Regions from separate parts of the Azospirillum sp. A29 genome, predicted to be linked through region 3. Evidence: predicted binding sites of a transcription regulator. Region 3 holds the regulator's gene; each other region holds the start of a gene.

Region 1 (5,652 bases), 1.3 Mb from region 3:
ATCTGGACAAGTTCCGCGCTACCCCCCTGCAGCACGATCCCTATGATTTCCTGTGCGTTCCGGGTTTCGTGAAGCGGGAGTATCTGGAAGAGCTGCACCGCGATTATCCCAAGGTGGACAAGCCCGGCTCGATCCCGCTGGGCGTCTTCCCCCAGGGGCCGAGCTTCGACCGCATGATCGCCGAACTGAAGGGGCCGGAGGTCTGCAAGGCCTTCTCCGACAAGTTCGATCTAAATCTGTCGAAGTATCCGACCATGTTCACGGCGCGCGGCATGTGCCGGCCGACCGACGGCAAGATCCATCCGGATTCGGCCAGCAAGGTCATCACCGTGCTGATCTACATGAACCCGCCCTGGGAGGCGACCGGTGGTCGCCTGCGCATCCTGCGCTCCCAGAACCTGGAGGATTACGCCGCCGAGGTCCCGCCGGAGGAAGGCACCCTGATGTGCTTCCGCCGCAGCGACACCTCCTGGCACGGCCATTATCCCTTCGAAGGCCAGCGCCGCGCGATCCAGATGAACTGGGTCAAGGGCGGCGTCTATATCTGGCACGAACAGTGGCGCCACCGCATCGGCGCCTGGGCGAAGGGCGTCTTCGGCGGCCAGCCGGCAGGTTATTGAGGACCGGCTGTTGCAGGCACAGGCTGAGGGGCGGCATCCGTCCCCTCAGTCGATCAGATCCTCGACCTCGCGGATGCGGCCATTGTCGATCATGAACTGAACCAGTTCCGGACGCTGCTTGCCGAGCGTGCGGTGGCGCTGGCGCACGGCAGCGATCAGGTCGCCGTTGCGGCCGAGAATATCGTCGGCGAACTCGATCATGCGCAGGTTGGGCCAGGTCTGGGCCCGGATGGCGACCACAGCCCCCACCGCATCGGCCGCCGGCAGCTCGGGGCGCGCCTGGGCCAGGATCATGGTCAGCGCTGCGGTGGACCGCGATACGCCGGCATGGCAATGGACCAGCAAATGGCGGCAACCCACCGGTTCGGCCAGCAGGTCGCGGCCAAAGGCCAGGATGCGTTCCACGTCCGACCGTTCCGGCGCGATCTGGCCCTGGGTCGGCTCGATGACGTCGTGGAAACGCAGCTCCAGCCGTTCATGTTCGCCATAGTCGCCGAACTCGCTCGGCTCCGTCATGTCGGGGTCGAGGATCGACAGCACATGGCTGACCTTGCCGCCGCCGAAATTACAAAGCTCGCTGAGACCGCAGACAGTCAGGCCGAAAGGCACGAAATCGCTGGCCATCATTCTCTCGTTCGATTGCGGGGGAAGAAAATCGAAGGGATTTGCGGCCAGCATTTGGCACCGGGCGCCACGGCCCCGTCAACCCGGCCGAAGCGGGGCCAATCAAAGAATGTTGAACAGGTAGAGCAGGAGGATGACGGGGATCGGAATGCCGACCAGCCACAGCAGGATGCCTCGCACGTACCCTCTCCTTCTTCCGTTGATGACGGGCGATGCGGCCGGACGCCGCCGGCCCTCTCACCCATCATCAACGGCGCAGCCGCCGGTTGGTTGCAGCCGCGCGAACGAGCGTCAGGCCTCCTCATCCCCCTCGTCGTCGGAAACAGCCGCCGGAGCATCGGCGTCGGTCGGCAGCGCCGGACGCGGACGGCGGGTCCGCAGCTTCTTCAGCAGCAGTGAGAAGGGCTTCAGCGCAGTGTCCATGATGGTCTGGTCCCCCTCCAGCCGCGACAGCAGGAAGGCGCCGGCTTCGAGGGTGGAGACGCTGTCGCGCCGCGGCTCCTTGCGCGCCTGCCCATAGAGCGAGCGGAACTGCGGGTTCAGCACGATGCGGTGGCATTTCAGCAGCCAGGCATTGCGCCACCACAGGGTCTTGGCCTGGCTCCAGGTGCCGTCCAGGACGATGACGCCTTGCAGCTCCTCAAGGATCTCCGCACTGTCGCGCAGCGGCTGGCCATTTCTGTCGACCACCCCCACCTCCGGTCGAGGAGCGCCGCCATCCTTCACCGGACCGAGATACAGCACGCCCCAGCGCTTGGGATCGACCTCCCGCCCCAGGATGCGCTTCAGGCCCGGCCAGCTCAACCCGACCTTCACCATCGAATTGGTGAATTGCAGATGGGCGATCTGGGCGGTGCCCAGATTTTCCCGCTTCTCCTGCGGATGCTGCAGGATCAGCAGGAAGACGCCGTTGTCGATCGGCTGCACTGCCTCACAAATGCACAGGTGATTAGGCTTTAGGCAGGTCGGGCAGGATTCGGGGGCGGTGGCGCTGTGCATGGGAGGTACGCATTCCTTGAAGGGGATTGGCCGCGAATATGGGTTGGAACGACGCGGAAGGGAACACATCTCACACCGAGGCCGGCGATGCTCACCGAAGAGCGATGGCCGCCACGGCGCGTACGACAGATCCCCTATCAAGACTCCCTCGTGTCATACCTGTTCATGTGGGTTCAAGTGGCTTCGTATAAACCGTTTGTAGAGACTTAGTCGTGTGTCATGGAACTCGTGTGACGCGCTTAACAGCTGGCCTGGAACTTGCGTAGTTATTATCCAGGCAAACAGGACGACGGGTGGGCCAGGATCGGCCTTAGTCAGGCTGATCCACGGTGCCATCCGGCGCTCAGAAGGAGACCTGCCATGCTGCCCGCCCACCTTGCCGACCGCCTGCTGAAGCAGCGCCGCGATGCCGACAGCGCGGAATTCGCCCGCCAGCTGCCGCTCTACGCCCCGATGGACGCGGATGACCCACGCTGGATGACCGAGCCGGACGGGTCGGAGCAGCCCGGCCGCCGCGAGCCAGACTGGGCGACCGACTACTGACCAGCAGTCAGCCTGGAGACGGCCGGTTTGCGGTGATCCGACAAACGACCCTGTCGGTTGTCGGACATCGGCCGCCCGGCCGGCCATAGCTCCGACTCGAGTGCTGCGGTCTGCCGAAGGCCGCTTCGATCCTCTTTCCCCACATCGTGCCAGCCCTGCCCGTCCCAGGCGAGGGTCCAACAGCCTGGGCGCCCGCCACGGCAGCGCTCCAGCATGACCGACCAGCGCGGCATTCCCAGCCCCGGCGGGCCTCCAGCCGGGCGTGGTGCCGCATCCCCCTCCTCATCCAGACTGGGGACGGCATCCAGCCGCCAGCGGGTCACCGCGGCGCTGAGCCCTTCCGCTCGCTCGCCTGCCATCGGCTGGTCCGCCATCCGCCGGTTGCGCCCGCCCGATACGCCAGCGCTCGCGTCCATCAGGAATCCGGTCACCCCCGACGACTCGGCGGCAAGCTGCAGCCGCCGGCTGGTGGTCAAGTCCAGCCCTTCCAACTCGCCCAGCACCGCCGACAGGGTGGAGCAGCGCAGCGCCTCCTCCATCGCCCACAGCGCATCGACTGGCCGCACCGCTCGCACCGCGACCAGCCGGTCGGGCGTCAGCCCATAGGCCGCCAGTCCCGGGGCATACAGGTCGCGCCCGCGCAGGATCCACAGCACCGGCCTTTTCGGGGTCGCCAGCCGGGCCAGCAGCGCCACGGCGAATCCGGTGCCCGTCCCCGGGTCGTCCGCCGCCACCGCATGCAGGCAGCCCAGCGGCAGCCCACCGTCGGGCAGATGGCCGTCGACCGAATCGATGCCGAACGCCAGGGTCCGCCCCCCTTCCCCGCCCGCTCCCTCGATCCGCCGGATGCGTGCGCGCAGCTCGGCCAGCAATCCGGCACGGTCGCGCGGCGCCGCATCCGTAGATCGGGAGGGGGTCAATGGGACAGGCATGACTCGGCTCCGCTCGACAGGTATATGTTCCTGATATGTTCTATCATGAACTCGTGTCGAGGGGGAGTCTGCGACTCCTGTCTTGTTTTCGGGCCGCCTGTCCTGCAGTCAGCCGTCGCTGGGATCAGTTGGCGATTGGCGCCGCGCCAATCTTGCCGCGCGGGGCAGCCTTGATGGTCGGGCCGGCATTGTCGACGGGCTTCGCCAGGGTGGTGGAGGTGCCGCGGGTGCCGCGCGGCGTGTTGCCCTTCAGGCTCAGCAGATGCAGCCGGACATAGGCGGTAGACCCGCCAACCTTCACCGCCACCCAGTCGCTGTTGCGCACCCGGCCCAGCGTGGTGACCGCCTGACCCGACCCAAGCGTGGCGATGACGCCCGAGCCGCCCGCCGGCTGGGCATAGGCCGGCGTCGGCTTGTCCACCTGCCACTCCCCGTAGATCGGCTCAAGCCCGGTTCCGGTATCGGGCGCAGTCCGCACGGTCGGCGGATTGGGGGTCCGCTGGTACGGCATGCAGCCGGGAACCATCAGCGTGGCCAAGGCCACCATCAAGGGAAGGGTACGCAGACGCCGGATCATCGCTCACCTTGAGATGGAACGGTGCTTTGCAGGAACGGGACGAACGGAGAGGGTAAACGGGTGGGTTGTGGACCTTCGGCGCGACCATACAGGAGGCAGCCCCCTCTTCGCCACCGCAGCGCAGCCGGATTCGCTATGCGCTTTTTGAGGCGCACCTCCCGGCCTTGAAGAATTATCTCAAATCCGATCTTTTCCGACGCCGTTCCGCGCAGGAGTGCCAGGCCGCCCTGCGTATCTTGACCATCACGACGGCACCTTACGGGGGCATCCGGCCATGATCTCCTCCCTCGGCAGTTCCAACAGCGCGGCGACGCTTCAAAAATTCTTCTCCAAGGCGGACGCCGACAGCGACTCGTCGCTGTCCAAGGACGAGTTGCTGGGCGCGCTCGGCGGCACCTCGGCCGCTTTCGACAGCGGAAAACTGTCGTCCGCCGTCGACGGCCTGATCGGCAGCCTGGACAGCGACAGCAACGGCTCGCTCAGCACGACCGAGTTCAGTTCCTTCGCCAGCCAGTTCGACTATGGCAGCGGAAGCACCCTGCTGGCGGCGCAGGAGCAGGCGAGCGCGATGCAGCAGCAGTTCGCCCAGAACCTCTATTCCAGCCTGGACAGCGACAGCAGCGGCGGCATCAGCACCGACGAGTTGACGTCCGTTTTGACCTCCGCCGGCCAGTCGAGCACCGATGCCGCGTCGCTGTTCAGCAGCCTCGACAGCGACGAGGACGGGTCGATTTCCCAGGACGAGTTGAGCAGCGCGCTGAAGCAGGCCGCCGCCAACCGCCCGCCGCCCCCGCCGCCGCCCGCCAATGACACAGGCACTTCCGGCGCTTCGGACAGCGGCAGCACGTCCTCGACCGTGTCCTCCAGTTCTGCATCCTCCAGTTCCGCGGCTTCAAGCTCGGCGTCTTCAAGCTCGGCAGCCGGCGGCACGACCGGCTACGACCCGCTGGACACCAACAAGGACGGCTATGTGTCGGAACAGGAACGGATGGCCGCCTATGGCGGCATGCAGCAGCAGACGGGCGGCGTCACGTCCAACCGCCTCAGCGGCGACATGCTGCGGACATTGATGCAGGGCATCAACGAGGTTGCCGCGTAGCCTTGTGGGTTCGGATGCGCGGCACGGGGAAAGGCGGTCGGCGGGTGGCGCCGGCCGCCTTTTCTTTTGCCCGACTTTCTCCGCCCGACTTTCTCCGAATGCCGTCAAACCGCCCGGCTGTGCCGTCCGGCGCCCTTGGACAGGTGGGTGTCGAAGCGGGCCGCGACGATGCGCATCAACGGACGGGCGCTCTCCGGCACATGGATGCGCCGGCCGTCCACCACCGCGACGCCGTCGGCGACCAGATCGGCCATGCCC
Region 2 (5,652 bases), on a different replicon from region 3:
TCGCGGTCACCGACCGGTACGACCGTTCCGTCCGTGTTCGCGTGAAGAGAAGGGCCCTCGCCGACCAGTGGCGCGAGGGCCTGAAGTCGGACTCAGCGCAACCGGCAGCAATTCACGACGTGCAGCACCACCGCCCAGGCTTCGTCCTGCGGCCGCTCGCGATAGCCCTCAATCACGCGTGCCAGCGTCGTCGCACCGGCTTCCGGATCGATGCCCACCCCGCAGCACCAGCTCCGGGTGCCGTACGAGCAATTGCCGACGGCTTCACTGTCGTGCAGGGTCACCGGCTCGTCGCCAAAACGCCGGGCAAAGGTTGCGAGACGCCGCAGACGCCGTTCGGCGCGCTCGTCCGGCGACAGGGAACGGCGGACCGTCAGGCTCATCTTGCGCGTCAGTCCGGCAACGGCCCGGGCGACATCCGGCCCGTGATAGGAGACTGCACCCTGCCGGGCGATCACGCCGCGCTCGACCCTCACATCCAGCCCGCGCGCCTGCGCCGCCCACGTCGCCGCGTAAACCTCTACGCCGGATACCGGAGACAGCAACGGCTGGGCATCGAGGGTCATGAGACCGTCCACGACCGCGAGTTCTCGACAGTCCACCCGCGACAGCCAACGCTGGGGAACCGTGATGGTCCACGACGAGCTGGGCGCGGCATAGCTCTTGTACCGGCCACCGTACGGGTAGACCCGGCCTAAGCTTACGGTGAAACCAACCGCCGCAGGGTCATCCGTCAGCCAGACCTCGCAGGAGGTGCCGTGCGCTGCGCTGCGGAACAGCGCTCGCGCCACCTCTTCCACCCGCCGGACCCGGCGGGCCCGCAAACGGTCAGTCGGCATGCCGACCGGCAGAGCATGGCCCGGCCGCAGGGCCGACTGCGCGCGCCGCTTGAGAGCCTGCAGCACTCCCAACGCCATGACCAACGCCCTGCCCTCCTGCTCGGCCGCGCCCTTGGTCAAGCCGTGCGCCGGCCCGGCGTTCCGCAGCGCCTTCACGAGGTCGGAAAACTTCGCCCCGTCGTGCGTGCGCATCAGCCCAGCAACAGCGTGCAGAAACCCCGGACGGATGGCGGACGCCCGCGCGACCGTGTCAAGGGCGGTCAGGGCGCGGTCCACAAGCGGCTGATCGTACCAGGGCGGGTTCGCCAGCAGGCGGGCGCTGAGCCGCGCCACCGGTCCGCCGTTGCGGCCAATATGCTTCGGCAGGCTGCTGGTCAGCACGGGCGACGCCGCGGCAGCATCGCGGGAACCGAGAAAAATCATGAAATCCCCTGCGCAATCACGCGTCGCGGCCGGCGGGATACCGGGGCGAGGCGGTGGCCCCGGCGGATATGGTCCGAATTTTGCGTGGCAAGCCCACGACCAGTCAATTCCGCAACAATTTTGCCGGACGGCCCCGCCACGTCACTGGGGATCAGGCGTTGCACCAGACCGATGGGATGGGGCGCTCCGTTCGGAGTTCGCTCGGGCCCGACGTGCCGGTTCCCGGTCGCGCCCTCCCGAGCCGCCGCTCAGCCACACGTATGCCCATCCTGCGTGCCGCGGACGGACGCAGCGGGCAGACTGGGCCGACGAAGGCCCCTCTGCGCCGGATCAACATCATGACGATCCGCGTTGAGGGATCGATCGGGCGCTGATCGGTACGTTGGTGGAGCGGACGACGGGGTTCACGATGCTGCTCCATCTGCTCCGATGTTTGCGCCGGATTTCCGCTTGTGACGCTTAGTCGATAATCACATCAGCGATGCGGAGAAACGTGACGCCACTGCCCTGACCTTGGCCGCAACAGGCTTGGTCTTGACTTATGTCCGGTTTATGGGGAACAAAAAGGGAACATAATCCTCCTCGGCCTGTCTCAAGAGACATGTATCCTGACCAGCCCACTCGACCTGCCCTTCAGGACCTGCGCAACCGCATCCGTCAGCTGGAACGCGGCGGACAGCGCGTCATGCGCGTGCTGCCGTTCGGGCTCACCGAGATCGACGATCGGCTGCCAAGCGGCGGGCTGGCGTTGGGGGCCGTGCACGAGGTGGCCGAGGGCGGCGACCTAGGCGTGATCCACGCCGCGGCGGCCACGCTGTTCGTCGCGGGGATCCTGTCCAGGATGACGGGGCCGGTGCTCTGGTGCCTGCGGGCGTCGGACCTGTTCGCCCCGGCGCTCTCCCAGGTCGGCTTGGACGCGAACCGGGTCATCTACGCCGAGGCTCCGGATGAGAAGATGCTGCCTCTGCTGATCGAGGAAGGCCTGCGCCACCGCGGGCTGGCAGCCGTGGTCGGCGAGCTCGCCAAACTGCCCATGGTGGCGTCCAGGCGCATGCAAATCGCCGCGGAGCACTCTGGGGTCACAGCCATCATCCTACGCCGGTGGCGCAGCCCGGCCGCGGCCGCCGCTGAAGTCGGCCAGCCCACGGCCGCCGTCACCCGTTGGCGGGTCTCCGCCCTGCCGTCCAGCCCGCTGCCAGCGCCGGGAATGGGCCGAAGGCGATGGCGGGTGGAACTGGTGCGGTGCCGTGGAGGTGGGGCGGGTGAGTGGGACATGGAGGGCTGCGATGAGAAGGGTCGTCTCGGTCTACTTCCCAACTTGGCCGACGGATCGGCTTCGCGCCAGGGCACGCTCGTCGAAGAACCGCCAAGGCAGGCCGGGCTCCGGATCGGCGCCTGACGCCGACGAGCCGACCGACAAGCCCTTCGTCGTCGCGTCGACCGGTGCGCAGCGCGTCATCACGGCTGTAGACATGGCCGCCCATCGGCTCGGCTTGCGCCGGGGCATCCCGCTCGCCCAGGCGCGGGCAATGGTACCAGACCTGATGGTCGCCGACGCCGATCCCGAAGCCGACGCCGAGGGTCTGCACCGACTGGCGCTGTGGGCACTCCGCTATAGCCCGATCGTGTCCGTCGACCTGCCGGACGGCCTGTGGATCGACATCACCGGCGCCAGCCATCTGATGGGCGGCGAACGCCCGTTGCTTGACGACCTGGTCGGCCGCCTTGCTGCAATGGGCGTCGCCGCGCGGGCTTCCGTCGCCGGTACACCGGGCGCCGCCAATGCCATCGCGCGCTTCGGTCACCGGCCTGTGTGTGTGGTGGATGATGCGCTGGAGACAGTGTCCGCCTTGCCGCTCGCCGCCCTGCGGCTACCGCCAGAGATGACGATGGAACTCCGGCGTCTGGGCTTCAAATCCATCGGTGACCTGGAGGCGACGCCGCGCGCACCGCTGGCCCATCGGTTCGGTACGGTGCTTGGCCGACGGCTGGACCAAGTCTTCGGCAGCATCGCTGAACCGATTGTGCCTGTTGTCCCGACCGAAGCCGTCCGGGCGCGCCACAGCCTGGTCGAGCCTATCAGCACGGCTGAGGCACTCCAGGCCGTCATCGGGGCGCTGGTGAAGGACCTCTGCGGACAGCTGGAGCAACGGGGGCTGGGCGCCAGAACGCTGGACCTGCTCTGGCATCGGGTTGACGGCACGATGCAGGCCATCCGGGTCGGGACGGCCAAGCCAGTCCGCAGCGCGGCGCACCTCATCCGTCTGTTGGTCGAGCGAGTCGATAAGGTCGACCCTGGGTTCGGCATCGAAAACGCCATCTTGATGGCCGCGCTTGCCGAGCCCCTGACGGCCGAGGAGGTCGGCCGCCTGGTCGGCGCTGGAACCGAACTTGCCGCCCCCGATGACGCGGCCACCATCGCCGGACTGATCGACGTCCTGGGCAACCGAATCGGCCATGACCGGCTCTATCGGTGCGCACCCTTGGAGAGCGACGTCCCCGAAAGGTCGGTCACGCGCATCCCCGCCCTGGCACCGCCGGTAACGACCGGTTGGCCGTCCCAGTGGCCACGGCCGGGACGGCTGTTGACACCGCCGGAACCCATAGAGACGCTGGCCCTGATGCCTGATCACCCGCCGATGGCTTTCACCTGGCGGGGAGTTCGTCGGCTCATCAAGCGGGCGGACGGCCCAGAGCGCATCCATGGCGAATGGTGGCGACGAGATCGCGAGATGGCGGCCGCGCGCGACTACTACGCCGTCGAGGACCATGCAGGCGAGCGCTTCTGGCTCTACAGGTCTTGGGAGGGCTCGCCGGAGACCAGCCCGGTGCGCTGGTTCATCCATGGGCTGTTTGGATGACGGCCGAGGACACGGGGTCTGGCTCCTCGAATACGGCATACGCCGAACTCCAGGTGACCACCCACTTCAGCTTCCTGCGCGGCGCCTCATCCGCGGAGGAGTTGTTCGCGCAGGCTGCGGCCCTGGGCATCCCGGCATTGGGCATCGTCGACCGGCACTCGCTGGCTGGCATCGTGCGCGCCTATGAGGCCGCGAAGCAGACCGGCGTGCGGTTGGTGGTCGGCTGCCGGGTGGACCTGAGCGACGGCACGGCCCTGCTGCTGTATCCGATGAACCGGGCGGGCTACGGGCGGCTCTGCCGCCTGCTGACCATCGGCAAGGCCCGGGCTGGCAAAGGAGCCTGCGAGCTCACCTGGGAGGACTTGGCAGACTGGGCTGAGGGACTGCTCACCATCCTGATGCCGGAAGAAGCGGACGAGCACTGTGCCCGGCAGCTGGAACGCCTGCGCCGATTCTACTCGGGCCGCTGCTATGTGGTGCTGACCCTCCGGCGGCGGCCGGGAGATGCCATGCGCCTGCATCAACTGGCGGCTATGGCGGCCGCGCTACGCGTGCCGACGGTGGCGACCAACGACGTGCTGTATCACGCGCCGGAGCGCCGGATCATGCAGGACGTTGTCACCTGCATCCGCGAGGGATGCACCATCGACAGCGCTGGCTTCCGGCGGGAACGGTTCGCCGACCGTCATCTGCGGCCACCGGCGGAGATGGTGCGCCTGTTCACGAAATACCGGGAGGCGGTGGCCCGCACGCTGGAGATTGTCGATCGCTGCCGCTTCTGCCTGTCCGAACTCCAGTACCAATATCCCGAGGAGGTCTGTACGCCCGGCCTGACGGCGCAGCAGTCGTTGGAGCAACTGACCTGGTCAGCAGTTGCCGACCGCTATCCCGATGGCGCGCCGGAAAAGGTTCAGGCCGTGCTCCGGCACGAGTTGCGGCTCATCGGGCAGTTGGGCTACGAGCCCTATTTCCTGACCGTCCACAGCATCGTCCGGTTCGCCCGGTCGCGTGGCATCCTGTGCCAGGGGCGGGGCTCGGCGGCGAACTCGGCCGTCTGCTTCGTATTGGGCATCACCAGCATCGATCCCGAGCGCCACAACCTTCTCTTCGAGAGGTTCGTCTCGGCAGAGCGCCGGGAGCCACCGGACATTGACGTCGACTTCGAGCATGACCGACGCGAAATCGTAATCCAATGGATTGACCAGACTTATGGAAGGCACCGCGCTGCTCTGACGGCCGTGGTCAGCCGGTACCGGGCGCGGGGTGCCATCCGCGACGTCGGCAAGGTCATGGGGCTCACCGAGGACATCACGGCCGCGCTGGCGGGGCAGATATGGGCTTGGTCCGACGAAGGCGTCGACGAGCAGCACGCAGCCGAACTGAAGATGAACCTAGAGGACCGGCGTCTCAGGCTGACCCTGGAGCTTGCCCGACAGCTGATGGGCACGCCGAGGCATCTGTCTCAGCACCCGGGTGGTTTTGTGCTGACGCAGGGTCGGCTCGACGAACTCGTCCCCATTGAACCCGCC
Region 3 (5,652 bases):
GACGGTCCCGCGGCGCTCGGCGGACGCTGGCGGCGACTGCTGGCGCGCATGGGCGGGCGACTCGTGGCGCTCGCGGAGGCGGAGGGCGCGCGCTGGGTGCTGTGGCTGCCCGTCGCCTTCGGGGCGGGTGTGTCGGTCTATTTCGGGCTGCGGCAGGAGCCCGACTGGTGGATCGGCGCGTCGGCGGTCGGCGGTTGCGCGGTGCTGGTGCTGGCGCTGCGGCGATGGTTCGCCATGGCCGGCGTGGCGACGGCGCTCTTGATGCTGGCGGCGGGATTCCTGGTGGCGCAGGCGCACACCATCCGCATGGCGGCACCGGTGCTGAGCCGCAGCATCGCCGGTGCGACCGTCACCGGCCGCGTGATGGCGGTGGAGCGGCGGCCGGGCGCGACGAGGATCACCCTGCGGGACGTGACCGTCAGCAAGCTGGCGCCGGAACGGACGCCGGCCGCCGTGCGCATCCGCCTGTCGGACCGCTTCCCGGCACCGGCGCCCGGATCGGTGGTGCGGCTACGGGCGACGCTGTTGCCGCCGCAGGCGCCTGCCGAACCCGGCGCCTTCGACTTCCAGCGGCGGGCGTGGTTCATGGGGCTGGGCGGCACGGGCTTCGCCACCGGTGCGCCGGAACTGGTCGAGGCGCCGCCGGTGACGGGGTGGAGCACGGTCGCCATCGCCTTCGAGAAGGCGCGCGGCGCGATTGCCGAGCGGGTGGCGGCTGCCATCGGCGATCCGGTGGAGGCGAGCGTCACCACGGCGCTGCTGAACGGCGAGGAGTTCGGCATCCCGGAAGCGACGATGGACGACTTCCGCAACAGCGGGCTGGCGCATCTGCTGTCGATCTCCGGACTGCATGTCGGCGTCGCCGCCGGCATCCTGTTCTATGTCGTGCGGGCGTTGCTGGCGGCGGTGCCCTACATCGCGCTGCGGTGGCCGATCAAGAAGATCGCGGCGCTGTTCGGCATCCTGTCGGCACTCGCCTACACGCTGCTGGTCGGGGCGCCGCTGCCGACGGTGCGGTCGGTGCTGATGACCGGCATGGTGATGGGGGCGATCATGCTGGACCGCCACCCGTTGAGCATGCGGCTGGTCGCCTTCGCCGGGCTGGTCACCATGGCGATGGACCCGGAGGGGATGCTGGGGCCGAGCTTCCAGATGTCCTTCGCCGCGGTGGTGGCGCTGATCGCGGCATTCGAGCGTGGCAGCGTCAGGCTGGCGGAATGGCGGCGCGATGCGGGATGGATCGTGCGCGGATTGTTCTATGTCGGCGGGATTTTGCTGACCAGCGTGGTGGCGACGCTGGCGACCTTGCCCTTCTCGCTCTTCCATTTCCAGCAGATCGCCTTCTATGGCGTGCTGTCGAACCTGATCGCCATTCCCATCACGTCCTTCTGGGTCATGCCGTGGAGCCTGATCGCCTACGCGCTGCTGCCCTTCGGACTGGAAGCACCGGCGCTGATCGCCATGAACTGGGGCGACCGGGCGGTGATCTGGACGGCGGAGTTCTTCGGCCGTCTCCCCTGGGCTTCGCTGACCGTGCCGGCGATGCCGGCGGAAGGGTTCGCGCTGCTGGTGATGGGAGGGATCTGGCTGTGCCTGTGGACGCGGTGGTGGCGTTGGTTGGGAATGCTGCCGGTCCTGGCGGGACTGGCCTCGCCCATGCTGGCGGTGCGGCCGGATGTGCTGGTGGCCGGCGACGGGCCAGTGATGGCGGTCAGGCTGCCGGACGGACGGCTCAGCGCGTCGGTCAAGGGCGGCGGGCGGATGACCGAAACCTGGCGGGAGCGCGATGGCGAGCGGTCGGTGGCCGATCCCTGGCCGGCGGACGGAGGATGGAACGGGGGAGGGCGGTCACTGGACTGCGACGCGCTTGGCTGCCTGTACCGGGTGCAGGGAAAGACGGTGGCCTTGCCGCGGCTGCCGGATGCGCTGGATGAGGACTGCGGGGCAGCCGATGCGGTGGTGACGGCGGAGGTGGCGCGACGCTGCCGGGCGGATTTGGTGGTGGACCGCTGGGTGCTGCGGCATGAGGGCGCGCATGCGCTGAGGGTGACCGCGGAGGGAATAACGGTGGAGACGGTGCGCGGGCTGCGGGGAGATCGGCCCTGGACCGGAGGAAAGTGAGAGCAGCTTGGACTTCGCCGATCCCTTCCCCCGCGGATACGGAGGAGGGGATCGGCGGCTGGGCACAAAAAGCTCAGTACTTCCGGACCAGACCGACCAGCTTGCCCTGCACGCGGACGCGGTCGGCGCCGAAGATGCGGGTCTCATAGGCGGCGTTGGCGGGCTCCAGGGCGATGGTGTTGCCCTTGCGGCGCAGGCGTTTCAGCGTCACTTCGCCCTCGTCCACCAGAGCGACGACGATGGTGCCGTTCTCAGCCGCATCGCAGCGCTGGATGACGATGGTGTCGTGGTCGAGGATGCCGGCTTCGATCATCGAGTCGCCGGAAACCTCCAGAGCGTAATGGTCGCCACCGGTCAGCATGGAGGCGGGGACGTCGACGAAGGCGCTGTTGTCGCGCAGGGCCTCGATGGGCGTACCGGCGGCGATCCGGCCATAGAGCGGGAGCTGCACCGTCTCGTTCGCGGCGGCCGGGGTCGGGGCGGGGGGAGCGGTATCGCGGCCGGCGAAGGCGAAATCGCCCTTGATGACGTTGGGCTGGAACTTCGGCTTGGGAGCCGCGGTCCGGTTGCGGGAGGCGTCAAGACCCTCGGGAAGGCGGAGAACCTCCAGCGCACGGGCCCGGTGGGGCAGGCGGCGGATGAACCCGCGCTCCTCCAACCCGGTGATCAGGCGATGGATACCCGACTTGGACTTCAGGCCCAGGGCGTCCTTCATCTCGTCGAACGACGGCGAGACACCGCCCTGGCCAAGCCGTTCGTGGATGAACAGCAGCAATTCGTGCTGCTTGCGCGTGAGCATGGATGCCTCCCGGCTTGGGCCAGACTGAAGATGGAACAAAAACTAAACGTTGCTCCATGTTCTAGTTTGGTTCCTGCTGCGCGTCAAGCCCCCCATCGGCTTCTTTTAGAACTTGTGTGGAACATTTGGAACGCGGTGAAACAGTTTTCCGGGTGATGTTCACCTGTTCCAGTCCTCACCCAAGCGCCATGTCCGGCGCTCTGTTCAAGTCTAGACGCTGAGCACTCCATCCGTCAAAGGGAGCACGGTCACCATCGCGCCGGCCGGTTCCGGGTCGGCATGGGGCGGGCGGGGGATCAGGCAATCGGACTGGGCGTACAGGGTGGTGATGGCACTGTCCTGGCGGGCGAAGGGCGTGACGGTCAGGACACCGTCCGGGCCGGCGGCGAGGGTGGCGCGCAGATATTCCTCGCGCCGGTCGTTGGCCCTCAGCGCGCCGGTCAGGCGGGCGCGCAGCGGCAGGCGGTCATCCTCCGGCGGCAGGCCCTGCAGCACGCGCAGGATCGGGCGGAGGAACAGGAGCGCGGTGACGCCGGTGGACACCGGGTTGCCGGGCAGGCCGAGCAGCGGCACCGACCCGGCACGGCCGAACATCAGCGCCTTGCCCGGACGCATCGCCACCGTCTGCACCTCCAGCGCCACGCCGCGTTCGGCCAGCACATCGCGGACGAAATCGTAATCGCCATGCGCCGCCCCGCCGGTGGTGACCAGCAGGTCGCAGCCGGCCGCCCCCTTCGCCAGTGCCGCCACACTTTCCGGCGTGTCCCTGGCGACGCCCAGATTGTGGGCGAGCCCGCCCTGGGCGGTCACCAGGGCGCAGAGGCCAAGCGCATTGGTGCTGACGATCTGGCTCGGCCCCAGCGGGTCGCCGGGCAGGGCGATCTCGTCGCCGGTGGCGAGGACGGCGATGCGCGGCCGGCGGTGGACCGACAACCACGGCACGTTTCCGCCGGCGGACAGCGCGATGTCGCGCGCGGTCAGGCGCCGGCCCGTCGGCAGAAGCTCCTGACCGGCCGTGAAGTCGAAGCCGGCTTCGCGGACGAAGCGGCCGGCGGCCACGGCGCGGCCGATCCGCACGGTGGCGTGGTCGGCGCAGCAATCCTCCTGCATCACCACGGCGTCGGCACCGTCGGGCAGGGGCGCGCCGGTGAAGATGCGCACCGCTTCGCCCGTACCAACGCTGCCGGTGAAGGCGTGGCCGGCGGCGGATTCGCCGATGCGGCGCAGCGGGACGGGGGCCTCGGCGGTCGCGGCGGCGATGTCGGCGGCACGCACGGCCCAGCCATCCATGGCGGCGGCGTTGAAGGGTGGCTGGGTCAGTCGGGCGACCACCGGTTCGGCCAGCACACGGCCGAGAGCATCGGGCAGGGCGACCGTCTCCGCCGGGAGGGCGGCGAAGGCCGACAGGATGCGGGCGCGCGCCTCGGCGACGGGGATCATGGCGTCAGGCTCCGGTGGAGGAGGACGCGCCCCACTCGCCGCTCTTGCCGCCGGCCTTGTGAAGCAGACGCACGTCGGTGACGGTCATCCCGCGGTCCACCGCCTTGCACATGTCGTAGACGGTCAACGCTGCGACGGTGACGGCGGTCAACGCCTCCATCTCCACGCCGGTCTGGCCCTTCAGCTTGCAGGTCGCCGTCACGTCCACCGCGTTGCGGGCGGGATCGCAGGACAGGTCGACCTTGACCGAGGTCAGCATCAGCGGGTGGCACAGCGGGATCAGGTCGGGCGTGCGCTTGGCTCCCATGATGCCGGCCAGCCGGGCGACCGACAGCACGTCGCCCTTCTTCACCCCGCCCTGCATGATGAGCGCCAGAGTTTCCGGCTGCATCAGCACGGTCGCCGCGGCGGTGGCGGTGCGTTCGGTGTCGGCCTTGTCGGAGACGTCGACCATCACCGCCTTGCCCTCGGCGTCGAAATGGGTGAAGCCGGTCATCGCACGGTCTCCGTCAAAAGCTTTTCCATGAAGACGCTGACGCCATTGTCTTGGTAGCAGGCATAGGGGCCGCGGTCGGTGAATCCGGCCTTGCGGTAGAGCGCCAGCGCCTTGGGCTGATGGATGCCCGATTCGAGCAGCAGGGCGCTCAGGCCCTCTGCCCGTGCCTGCTCCTCTAGCCGGGCGAGCAGACGCTCGCCGATGCGCTGTCCGCGGGCGGCGGGATCCACATACATCCGCTTGATCTCGCCGTAACCGGCCGGATCGACGCGGAGCGCCGCGCAGCCGACCGGAACGCCGTCCTTGCGGGCGACGAGGAAGCACAGGTCCGGTCCCTCCAGTTCGCCGATGTCGAGCAGGTGGCAGGTGTCCGCCGGATAGAGATCCAGCAGATAGCGGTCGAGCGCCGCCACCAGTGCGATCACGGCATCCTGGCGCGGGCTCTCCGCAGCGATCAGGACGTCGGCTCTCATGTCGGCCACCACCTCGGTCATCGCATCACACCGGAGCCAGCAGGGCGCGGGTGGCGGCGGTGACGTCGTCCTGCCGCATCAGCGATTCGCCTACCAGGAAGCAGCGCGCCCCGACCTTCGCCATCCGGGCCAGGTCGGCGGGGCTGTAGAGCCCGCTCTCCGCCACCAGGATGCGGTCGGCCGGAACGTTGGCGGCCAGCTCTTCCGTCGTCGCAATATCGACCGCCAAGGTCTTGAGATTGCGGTTGTTGACGCCCAGAAGCGGCGTTCTCAGCAGCAGCGCGCGGTCCAGTTCGGCGCGATCATGCACCTCGACCAGCACA

What was found. Region 3 encodes LexA, which represses DNA repair genes until DNA is damaged. Its sites were predicted from a motif close to ATGTTCTANTTTGGTTC; they were not measured.
Region 1: a site for LexA is predicted at 3,743-3,759, ahead of ABNQ38_RS24495 (ImuA family protein). Genes of this name have one in related genera too.
Region 2: a site for LexA is predicted at 1,820-1,836, ahead of ABNQ38_RS14370 (ImuA family protein). Genes of this name have one in related genera too.

What each region holds. Positions count from the first base shown of each region.
Region 1 covers NZ_CP170466.1:1,991,969-1,997,620, reverse strand. Annotated here, with positions in the region: gene ABNQ38_RS24515 (2OG-Fe(II) oxygenase) at 1-620, shown strand, start outside; gene ABNQ38_RS24510 (tyrosine phosphatase family protein) at 666-1,247, opposite strand; gene ABNQ38_RS24505 (tRNA-uridine aminocarboxypropyltransferase) at 1,536-2,243, opposite strand; gene ABNQ38_RS24500 (hypothetical protein) at 2,604-2,786, shown strand; gene ABNQ38_RS24495 (ImuA family protein) at 2,780-3,718, opposite strand; gene ABNQ38_RS24490 (SH3 domain-containing protein) at 3,843-4,295, opposite strand; gene ABNQ38_RS24485 (EF-hand domain-containing protein) at 4,570-5,394, shown strand; gene hemN (oxygen-independent coproporphyrinogen III oxidase) at 5,499-5,652, opposite strand, start outside.
Region 2 covers NZ_CP170465.1:6,365-12,016, forward strand. Annotated here, with positions in the region: gene ABNQ38_RS14365 (hypothetical protein) at 93-1,262, opposite strand; gene ABNQ38_RS14370 (ImuA family protein) at 1,948-2,661, shown strand; gene ABNQ38_RS14375 (Y-family DNA polymerase) at 2,549-4,123, shown strand; gene ABNQ38_RS14380 (error-prone DNA polymerase) at 4,120-5,652, shown strand, end outside.
Region 3 covers NZ_CP170466.1:559,328-564,979, reverse strand. Annotated here, with positions in the region: gene ABNQ38_RS17520 (ComEC/Rec2 family competence protein) at 1-2,121, shown strand, start outside; gene lexA (transcriptional repressor LexA) at 2,195-2,920, opposite strand; gene glp (gephyrin-like molybdotransferase Glp) at 3,131-4,360, opposite strand; gene moaC (cyclic pyranopterin monophosphate synthase MoaC) at 4,365-4,856, opposite strand; gene ABNQ38_RS17500 (GNAT family N-acetyltransferase) at 4,853-5,350, opposite strand; gene trpC (indole-3-glycerol phosphate synthase TrpC) at 5,355-5,652, opposite strand, start outside.